2 linked regions of the Phragmitibacter flavus genome follow. The main gene of each other region encodes a partner of the protein of the gene in region 2 in a complex. Links are inferred from orthologs where the notes say so. Each region holds a gene or a part of one and is shown on either strand. Other genes may lie near its edges.

Region 1 (5,078 bases), on a different replicon or contig from region 2:
GCTCGAAGAGCGCAAGATGAATTCGATGACGAATAGCACAATGCAGGCGAGAACAATCACGAGAAGCCATAATGCGTAGCGATCTCGGGATGGATTTTTCAAGGGAGCGGTGGGGTGATCAATCGTTTTGCCAGCTTACGATGTCATCGGAATCGAGTGATCCGGATTGGTCGATGCCGTCAGGGCCGAAGGAGTAGAAGCGGGGAAGGTCGTCGACGATGCCGACAAATTGGTAGGGGCTACCCCAAAAATCGGTAATTCTAGGAACGGTGTTCAAAAAAGAAAAGTCATTGATTGGTTCTGCATTTCCGGGTTGCAACCCAGTATTAACTTTTAGGTTTGGCCACGCATGATATTCAGCCCGATGTTCCAGCGAAAACATCACGAGAACGGCAAGATAATTTTCAGCGTTACTATTACGCCATTGCTCATCCTCAAGGTGCGATGAGTAAATGTAACAGGGAATATAAATGAAGAGCAGGCTAGATATAACTACTACAGTCAGCTTTTTAAGCCAGATGAGTCCTAGCATGCCCCATTCAGCGATCAAGACTTTCGCTTCCAAATGCATGCTATTGTGGGCAGTGGGTGGGTTTTACACCAACCGGTCCGTGTCAGAACCGCTTTTTAGTTCGGGGGGGATTTGGCCGACGAAGCGGGGTTGGAGGCCGATGTTTTCGAAGAGGTCGTTGAATTGACGGAGGTTGGCTTTTTCGGGTTCGTCGATCTCGAAATAAACCATGTCATGCGGGGCGTCGACTTTGTAGCGGGCGGATAGCATGTCCATTTGGTGACTGAGCTGCATCAGCTTGTCATCGTCGCGAAGTCCGGGAGCGTATACGAGGAGTTCAGTCATGGGCATGGTGTTTGTTTTCCCGATTCTAGGAGAAATTGGGGGAGGTTGTCGAGAGGGTTGTTGGGGATTTTGGAGTGCGGCGATCATCGCCGCTTTGGATTGGAGATGGGGTTGGGAGGATTTATGGGGCGGGGTGTGAGTGGTGGACGTGGCGAAAGCGGTGTCGCGTCCTAGCACTTGCCACCGCAGTCCAAGTTTTGGTGAGTGGGTTTGGGATTTGGAGGCGCGCGACCGGGAAGACAGACAGGATGTCTGTCATACGCACCGACTGGAAGTCCGTGTTACTACGGCACCCGACGGGACAGGCAGAATGCCTGTCCCACCCACAGGCTGAAAGCCTGTGTCACGTTTTTTAGGCGTTGCGGCCGCAGCAGGATTTGTATTTTTTGCCGCTGCCACAGGGGCAGAGGTCGTTGCGGCCAACCTTTTGAACTTCGCGCTTCAAAGGAATGGTGATGCGTGGGCCTTCGTCGGCGGGTTTGGGCTCTTCGCGGTTTTCGGCGACGGCGGCGGGACGCGTGGTCGGGGGCTGACCGGGGTTTTCGGCGCTGGTCTGGCGGGCGTTTAGCATGCTCTGACGGATGTGCTCCATGAACATGTGCAGACGCTGGTGGCTGCTGAACAGGTTGGTGAGGACTTTGCCGTGGATGTTGGCCATCAGCTCTTCGAACATGGCGAAGGCTTCTTTTTTGTATTCCACCAAGGGGTTTTTCTCGGCGTAGGAACGCAGACGAATGCCTTCACGCAGACCGTCGATGGCATACAAATGTTGCTGCCAGAGGTCGTCGATGGCTTCGAGGAGAATGATGCGCTCGCTTTCCTGGAGAAGTTGGGGAAGAACGCCGGTGGTTTTGAGGTCGTAGGCGCGTTTGATGCGTTCGAGGATGAACGCGACGTTGGCGTCGAAGTCGCGGGTTTCGAAGGCGGCTTCCTGGGCGGTGAGGCCAAGGGGGAAGGTGGTGTTGAGCCAGTTGAGAAGCGCTTGATGGTTGGCTTCGACGTCATCGCCGCCTTGACGGGGCATGAACTCTTCGACGCGGTCGGGGAGCGTTTTTTCGACGACTTCGTCAAGGATGAGGCGTGGGTCGGGGCTGTCGAGGACTTCGTTGCGGAAGGTGTAGACGACCTCGCGTTGCTGGTTCATGACGTCGTCGTATTCGAGGACGTGTTTGCGGCTGAGGTAGTTGCGTTGTTCGACGCGTTTCTGGGCGGTTTCGACGGAGCGGTTGAGCCAGGGATGTTCGAGTTCCTGGCCCTCTTCCATGCCGAAACGTTCCATGATTTTGGTCATGCGTTCGGCAGCGCCGAAGTTGCGCATGAGGTCGTCTTCGAAGCTGATGAAGAATTTACTTTCGCCGGGGTCGCCTTGACGGGCGCAACGTCCGCGCAGCTGGCGGTCGACGCGACGGGATTCGTGGCGTTCGGTGCCGAGAACGAAGAGACCACCGAGGTCGGCAACGCCTGCGCCGAGTTTGATGTCGGTGCCGCGGCCTGCCATGTTGGTGGAGACGGTGACGGCACCCTTTTGGCCCGCGCGGGCGACGATTTCGGCTTCTTGACGATGGTATTTGGCGTTGAGGACGGCGTGGGGGATTTTCTGGAGTTTGAGGAGTCGGGAAACGGTCTCCGAAGTGTCGACGCTGGCGGTGCCGATGAGCATCGGCTGGCCGAGGGCGTGACGCTCGGTGATGAGTTTCAAGACGGCCTGGTATTTCTCACGGCGGGTTTTGAAGATGTTGTCGTTTTGGTCGATGCGCTTGACCGGACGGTTGGTGGGGATGCTGAGGACGTCGAGGCCGTAGATGTCGTGGAACTCGGCGGCGTCGGTTTCGGCGGTGCCGGTCATGCCGCCCAATTTTTGATAAAGGCGGAAGTAGTTTTGGATGGTGATGGTGGCGAGAGTTTGGGTCTCTTGATCGATATGCACGCCTTCCTTGGCTTCGACGGCCTGGTGGAGTCCGTCGGACCAACGGCGACCGGGCATTTCACGACCGGTGTTTTCATCGACGATGACCACCTTGTTTTCGCGGACGACGTATTCGACGTCTTTTTCGTAAAGGCAGTAGGCGCGGAGGAGCTGGTTGATGCTGTGAATGCGCTGGCCCTGGGTGTCGAGTTTGGCCTGAAGCTCGTCTTTCTTGGCCTGTTTTTGGGCGTCGTTGAGGGACGTGTCGGTGTCGATGGTGGCGTAGTGGCTGGCAAGGTCGGGGAGGACGAAGGCGTCTGGATCGTCAGGGTTCAGATACTGGCGGCCAAGTTCACTGAGATCGGCGTCGTGGGTTTTTTCGTCGATGACGTAGTAAAGATCTTCCTTGAGGGCGAAGAGGGCGGTTTTCTGAGTGTCCTGATAGAAAGACAGCTCGGTTTTCTGCATGGCCTTGCGTTTTTCGTGGTCTTCCATGGCGCGCATGAAACCGCGGTTCTTGGGATGACCGAGTCGGACCTGGAGGAGCTTGGTGCCTGCAAGGTCTAGTTCACCGGCTTCGAAGTGCTTGTTGGCTTCGGTGATGAGGTTGTTGCAGAGGGCGTTTTGACGGCGCACGAGCTGTTCGACGAGCGGTTTGTAGCGGTCGAACTGGTGGGTGCTGGAGGCGACGGGTCCGCTGATGATCAACGGCGTGCGGGCTTCGTCGATGAGGACGGAGTCGACTTCATCGATGATGGCGAAGTAGTGGCCGCGCTGAACTTGGTGTTCCTTGCTGCGGGCCATGCCGTTGTCGCGGAGGTAGTCGAAGCCGAACTCGCTGTTGGTGCCGTAGGTGATGTCGCAGGCATATTGGCCGCGGCGGATTTCAGGGGGCTGATCGTTTTGCAGGCAGCCGACGGTGAGGCCGAGGAATTTGTAGAGGGTGCCCATCCATTCAGAGTCGCGTCGTGCGAGGTAGTCGTTGACGGTGACGACGTGAACGCCGCGACCAGTGAGGGCGTTGAGGAAGACGGGGAGGGTGCCGACGAGAGTTTTTCCTTCACCAGTGGCCATTTCGGCGATCATGCCGCGATGCAGGGCGGTGCCGCCGATGAGCTGGACATCGAAGTGGACCATTTCCCATTTGAGGGGCTGGTCGCAGACGAGGACTTCGCGACCGCAGAGGCGGCGGGCGGCGTTTTTGACGACGGCGAAAACTTCGGGGAGGATGTCGGCGAGGATGTCCTGTTCGATTTTGGTAAATTTGGGGGCGATGGCCTCGTAGGCGGCCTGGGCGCGGGTGATGCGGTCTTTCTTTTGGTCGAGGGGTTCGCTGGTCCAGGAGGATTCGGCGACGAGGGTTTGGTCGAGGGCGGGGAAAAATTCCTTCAGGCGGGTGAACTTGTCATCGAGAACACGGAGGCATTCATCGACTTGCTTGTCTTCGGCGAGTCGGAGCCAGACACCGCCGAGAAACTGGGGTTCATGGAAAGCGCTGAAGCGATCCTGCCAGGCTTTGGTGCGTTCGCGGAGGGCTTCTTCGGAGAGTTCCTGAAGTTTGGCTTCGTGTCCGTTGATGATGCTGACGATGGGCCAGAGTTTTTTGACGGCGCGCTGGTTTTTTGAGCCAATGATTTTGCGGATGATCCAATCGAACATAAGACGTGAGTTGCGGGGAAAAGGGTGGGTGAAACGAAGAGGTGAAGAACGGAACGGGCAGGGCGGATGGCCACTGGAGTGGAGGGCTGTGCGTGTTCGCTGAGTGAATGGGACAAGCGGGCGGCTTCAATGTGAAGCGACGACGATCTTTTTTGCTTGGCCGGGTGCGCAACGAGGCAGGGAGCCAGTTTGGCTCAGGCGATTCGCAGGCGATGCTGGAAGCGCAAGGCGCTGGAGGCGGTGAGGAGAAATGACGGCAGGTCGGTGGTCGACTGCGCTGGGAGGGGGCGTGCGCTCGGGGCGTTTGGCCGGCGTTCAAGGTCGTGGAAGCCGGGTTGGCCCCAGAGCACTTGAAGATGGGAGGCGCCTTGAGGGAGGCTGATCGTGCCAGTCTGGGAGGGAGTCGGGGGGGCGAAGAGGTTTTGTTGGAAAAGGGAGCGCAGCGACTGGGCGATGGAATAGGCTGCGTTGCGGGCAAAACCACGCCGGGAGGTGGAAGACGCGTGGGTGGTCGCGTGATCGGAGATGGAGATGCTGCCGGGTTCCTCGCGATGGCGATCATCGACGCTGGCATGGAAGTCCGCCCGCAAACCGCTGAGCGAGAGGGCGGTTGCAGCCTGTGCATCCCAAGCGGCAAAAAAGATGCCGTAGGAGAGC
Region 2 (4,190 bases):
TTGTGCCCCGGCATCCGCGTATTCGGAATCCGGAAAGCCCGAACCCTCTCCGGCTCCCGCCTCCACCACCACCTCATGTCCCCGATTGATCAACTGCCAGGCTGCGCTCGGAAGCAGTCCGACCCGGTTCTCCTGCGCCTTCATCTCTTTTGGAACGCCGATAATCATTCCCTACTAAACCATTGATCATGAACCATTGGCAAGACATAAACCCCCAACAATTGTCGACAAATTTTTCCAGAAGTTGCCGTTCATTTTGACCTCCAAGACCTGGTCGGACGAGAGCCCTGCAAAAAGGCCCTAACAAGAACCGTCAGGCCACGCTGCGATCCAGCGGCTGGGTCAATGGCGCATTCATGCGCGGACGTGCGGTCAGCACTTCCGGCTCGCCTTTGGTGATCAGGACCATGTGTTCATAGTGCGCACTTGCTTTGCGATCCATGGTTACCACGGTCCAACCATCGCTGAGAATCTCCGTCGCTTCGGTGCCAAGATTGATCATCGGCTCAATCGCCAAAGTCATCCCCTCGCGCAACCGGGGTTTTGCACCTTTAACTCCGTAATTCGGGACCTGCGGCTCCTCGTGGAGTTTGCGCCCCACCCCATGTCCGACAAACTCACGCACGACGGTCAGATCAAAACGACGCACGTAGTTTTCCACAGAATGACAAAGGTCACCGAGCATCATGCCGTCGCGTGCCCAGTCGACTGCGATCTCCAATGCATCTTCTGTCGCAGCAAGCAACCGTTGCACATCAGGATCAATCGGCGCAACTGGAACGGTAAGCGCATTGTCCCCCACCCAGCCATCCTTGTAGATGCCCACATCGAGTTTGACGATATCTCCCGCCTGGATGACCCGCTTGCTGCCGATGCCATGCACGACCTCTTCATTGATGCCGATGCAGATATGTCCGGGAAACGGACGAGACTTGCCACTGCGATAGTTCAGGAAAGCACTCGTAGCCCCATTCGCCTTGATCTCAGCCGCGACAAACCGGTCCACCTCTCCGGTGGTAATCCCCGGCTGCACCATGGCAGCGGCTTTCAGCAGAATGTCTCTTGCAAGACCTGCCGCACGGCGCAACCCATCAAGAGCAGGGCCGTGGCGGGTTGGTATCCGGTCAAAAGCAAAAGCCATTTCAATCTAATGTCTTGGTCTTGCTTAACTTATTGGCCGTGGAAGATGGCAAAGGAGACACCGATCAGGGCAATGATGGCAATCACCGTCCACAAGGTCACCACCAATTTGGGATTCGCAGCATGTGAACCCGATTGCGGACGATCAAAACGACCACGAATCTTGCCCTTGCGGAGGAAACCGTCGTAGTGACGTTGCAACAAATGGGTTTCCACCTGGCGCATCATGTCGAGCACCACGCCCACCAAGATGAGAATGCTGGTGCCGCCGAAGAACTGAGAAACGGTGAAGTTGAGGTTCAGTTGTTTCTGCAACAGAATCGGGAAGACATAAATCAAAGTCAGGAAGCTCGCGCCAGCAAAAGTGAGGCGGCTCATGGTGAAGTCGAGGAATTGCGCCGTGGCTTTACCAGGCTGCTTGCCAGGAATGTAACCACCGCTCTTTTTCAAGTCTTCAGCGATTTGGTTGGGTTGGAACATGGTGGCCACCCAAAAATAACTAAAGAAGAAGATCAATGCGGCCGAAATGATCACATAAGGAGGACCTGAGGTCAGCCACTGCGCCCACTGCTGCACTTGTTGATGCTGTGGGAACATGAAACCGATAATCTGCGCAGGGAACATCAGGATCGCTTGGGCGAAAATGATCGGCATGACGCCGGCATAGTTCACCTTCAACGGCATGTATTGGGTCTGGCCACCATACATTTTGCGACCCACAATGCGCTTGGCGTATTGAATGGCGATGCGGCGTTGTGCCTGGGTCAGGGAGATGATCGCAGCGATGACGGCAATCATGAGAAGCAACAACCCGAGAAGGGTCAGCGCTTCCATTGCACCGGCACCGGGTTTGCCGATATAGACTTTCCACACCTGCACCAAAGCACCGGGCAGTTCAGCCACGATGTTGATACAGATCATCAACGAAATCCCGTTACCAATCCCGCGTTCGGTGATTTGCTCACCCAGCCACATGATGAACATGCTGCCTGCGGTCATCGTCAGCACCGCACTGATCATGAATCCCAAACCAAAACCGGGCACCAGCGGGCCGTGGGTTTTGATGATCTCCTCAAGACCAGGAAGGAAGATGTTCTGTCCTGGATTCTCCAGAGAACGTGCCAGCAGGTAACCTTGCAGAAGACACAAGGCCACCGTCACAAAACGGGTCCATTGGTTGATCTTCTGACGTCCACCGTCTTCACGCGAAAGTTTGCTGATGCTTGGAACCACCGCCGTCAACAGCTGCATCATGATGCTGGCGCTGATGTAAGGCATGATGCCCAAGGCGAAGATCGCACAGTTCTGCAAACCACCACCGGTGAAGATGTTGAGAAGAGCGGTTGCTGCTTCAAAAGGATCTTCAGAACCATCCGCCCGGGAATCGATCCATGCTTGAAGCACATCGGGGTTCACACCCGGAAGGGTAATGGCGTAGCCAATCCGCACGATGACCACCATGGCCAGGGTGAAAAAGATACGCTGACGCAGTTCAGGGATTTTGAAGATGTTGACGAAGGCGGAAATCATGATGGGAAGCGGTATATAAACAGCAAGCGACTCAGGACAAGTCTGAGCCGCTTGGAAAGAACATTAAAAGCAACAACGGAGGACTATCACGCTTTTAGCGTCACCGTTCCGCCGGCTTTCTCGACTTTTTCCTTGGCGCTCGCGCTGATCTTATCAACTTCAATGTTGAGTTTGAGCGTGAGGTCGCCATTGCCAAGAAGTTTGATGGCGTCGATTTCGCCACGAACCAGACCGCACTCGCGCAAAGTCTGCTCGTTGACCGTGGCACCGTCTTCAAAACGGATGAGGTCACGCACATTGACCGTAGCGATGGTGTCTTGGAACTGGGTGTTGTTGAAACCCTTTTTGGGAAGACGACGATGCAAGGGCATCTGGCCACCTTCAAAGCCTGGACGGATGGCGCTGCCGGAACGGGCTTTCTGGCCTTTGTGACCACGACCGGAGGTTTTACCATGGCCGGAGCTTTCGCCGCAACCGACGCGTTTGCGACGATGCTTGGAGCCCTTGGCGGTTTTGAGATTATGAAGACGAAGGCTCATGAGTTCGGAACGGGAGCAGAAGGTTGATTTTAACTTGGATTAGAGGGCCTTTTTCTCAGCCAGTTTCTTGCCGCGCATGGTGAAGATCTCATCAGGGAGGCGAAGGGAGGTGAGGGCGGCAAGGGTGGCCTTGACGACGTTGGCGTGGTTGCTGGAGCCGAGGGATTTGGCGAGAACGTCTTTGACGCCTGCTGCTTCACAAACGGCACGAACTCCACCACCAGCGATGATGCCGGTGCCCGGGCTGGCGGGCTTGAGGAGGACGCGTCCACCACCATGTTCGCCGGTCACTTCGTGAGGAATGGTGGCGTTCAGGAGGTTGACGGTAACCAGATCCTTGCGGGAAGATTCGCTGGCTTTCTTGATGGCGTCGGAAACTTCGTTGGCCTTGCCAAATCCGAAGCCCACTTTGCCTTTTTGGTCACCAGCGACGACGAGCGCGCTGAAGCTGAAACGACGTCCACCTTTGACGACCTTGGCGCAGCGGTTGATGAACACGACCTTTTCGGTCATGCCATTATCTTCTGCCGGATTGGCGTTGTCTTGTCTCCTGTTGTTGTAAGCCATGACGGTAATGATTGATATTAAAACTGAAGACCCTTGGCGCGGGCGGCGTCGGCAAGTGCTTTGACTTTGCCGGTGTAGAAGAAACCGCCGCGATCAAACACGACGTTGGTGATGTTGGCGGCAAGGGCGCGCTCGGCAATCGCTTCACCCACCTTGACGGCGTTGGCGATGTTGGCGTGAACGCCAGCGAGGGATTTCTCGGCGGTCGATGCAGCAACGATGGTGCGGCTCTCGTCATCATTGATGATCTGGGCATACACTTTCGTGTTGGAGAAATGAACGGCAAGACGGGGACGGGCGGCGGAGCCACGAAGGGTCTTGCGGATGCGATGATGCACGCGACGGCGTGTCGTTTTACGGTCAATGGTGGCCATGATATTACTCCTGAAAGGCAGATTACTGGGGTTACTTCAC

What was found.
Region 1: the proteins of secY (region 2) and secA are in contact, whole or in part, in a crystal structure (PDB 3DIN), measured with the Thermotoga maritima proteins. The link is inferred for Phragmitibacter flavus from one-to-one orthologs. Residues at the interface, in WP_004081795.1 of Thermotoga maritima: Glu108, Gly109, Glu110, Glu111, Ala236, Glu237, Arg238, Arg239, Ile240, Thr241, Ile242, Gln243, Tyr244, Ala245, Arg246, Arg247, Val248, Thr249, Gly250, Arg251, Arg252, Val253, Tyr254, Gly256, Ala257, Ser258, Thr259, Tyr260, Leu261, Pro262; in WP_004082002.1 of Thermotoga maritima: Glu261, Ala262, Arg263, Lys300, Ala301, Arg302, Thr303, Ile304, Ile305, Leu323, Tyr324, Asp325, Pro326, Val329, Ser330, Tyr333, Ile336, Lys340, Phe345, Val349, Glu363, Phe364, Tyr374, Ser375, Gly376, Gly377, Glu393, Ile395, Thr482, Ser483.

What each region holds. Positions count from the first base shown.
Region 1 is NZ_VAUV01000012.1:93,444-98,521, forward strand. Bases 1,009-4,772 are described here. They hold secA (preprotein translocase subunit SecA), read right to left. Parts: upstream 4,422-4,772; coding sequence 1,209-4,421; downstream 1,009-1,208. Other genes in these bases: FEM03_RS16725 (hypothetical protein), read right to left, coding at 4,616-4,772. Outside these bases: FEM03_RS16705 (hypothetical protein), read right to left, coding at 1-102; FEM03_RS16710 (hypothetical protein), read right to left, coding at 119-571; FEM03_RS16715 (hypothetical protein), read right to left, coding at 596-862; more of FEM03_RS16725, read right to left, coding at 4,773-5,078. UniProt on the Escherichia coli protein: Required for protein export, interacts with the SecYEG preprotein conducting channel.
Region 2 is NZ_VAUV01000015.1:22,422-26,611, reverse strand. The notes cover bases 421-3,296. They hold secY (preprotein translocase subunit SecY), read right to left. Parts: upstream 2,671-3,296; coding sequence 1,171-2,670; downstream 421-1,170. Other genes in these bases: rpsE (30S ribosomal protein S5), read right to left, coding at 3,249-3,296; rplO (50S ribosomal protein L15), read right to left, coding at 2,757-3,209; map (type I methionyl aminopeptidase), read right to left, coding at 421-1,141. Outside these bases: ald (alanine dehydrogenase), read right to left, coding at 1-168; more of map, read right to left, coding at 314-420; more of rpsE, read right to left, coding at 3,297-3,776; rplR (50S ribosomal protein L18), read right to left, coding at 3,794-4,150; rplF (50S ribosomal protein L6), read right to left, coding at 4,182-4,190. UniProt on the Escherichia coli protein: The central subunit of the protein translocation channel SecYEG. Consists of two halves formed by TMs 1-5 and 6-10.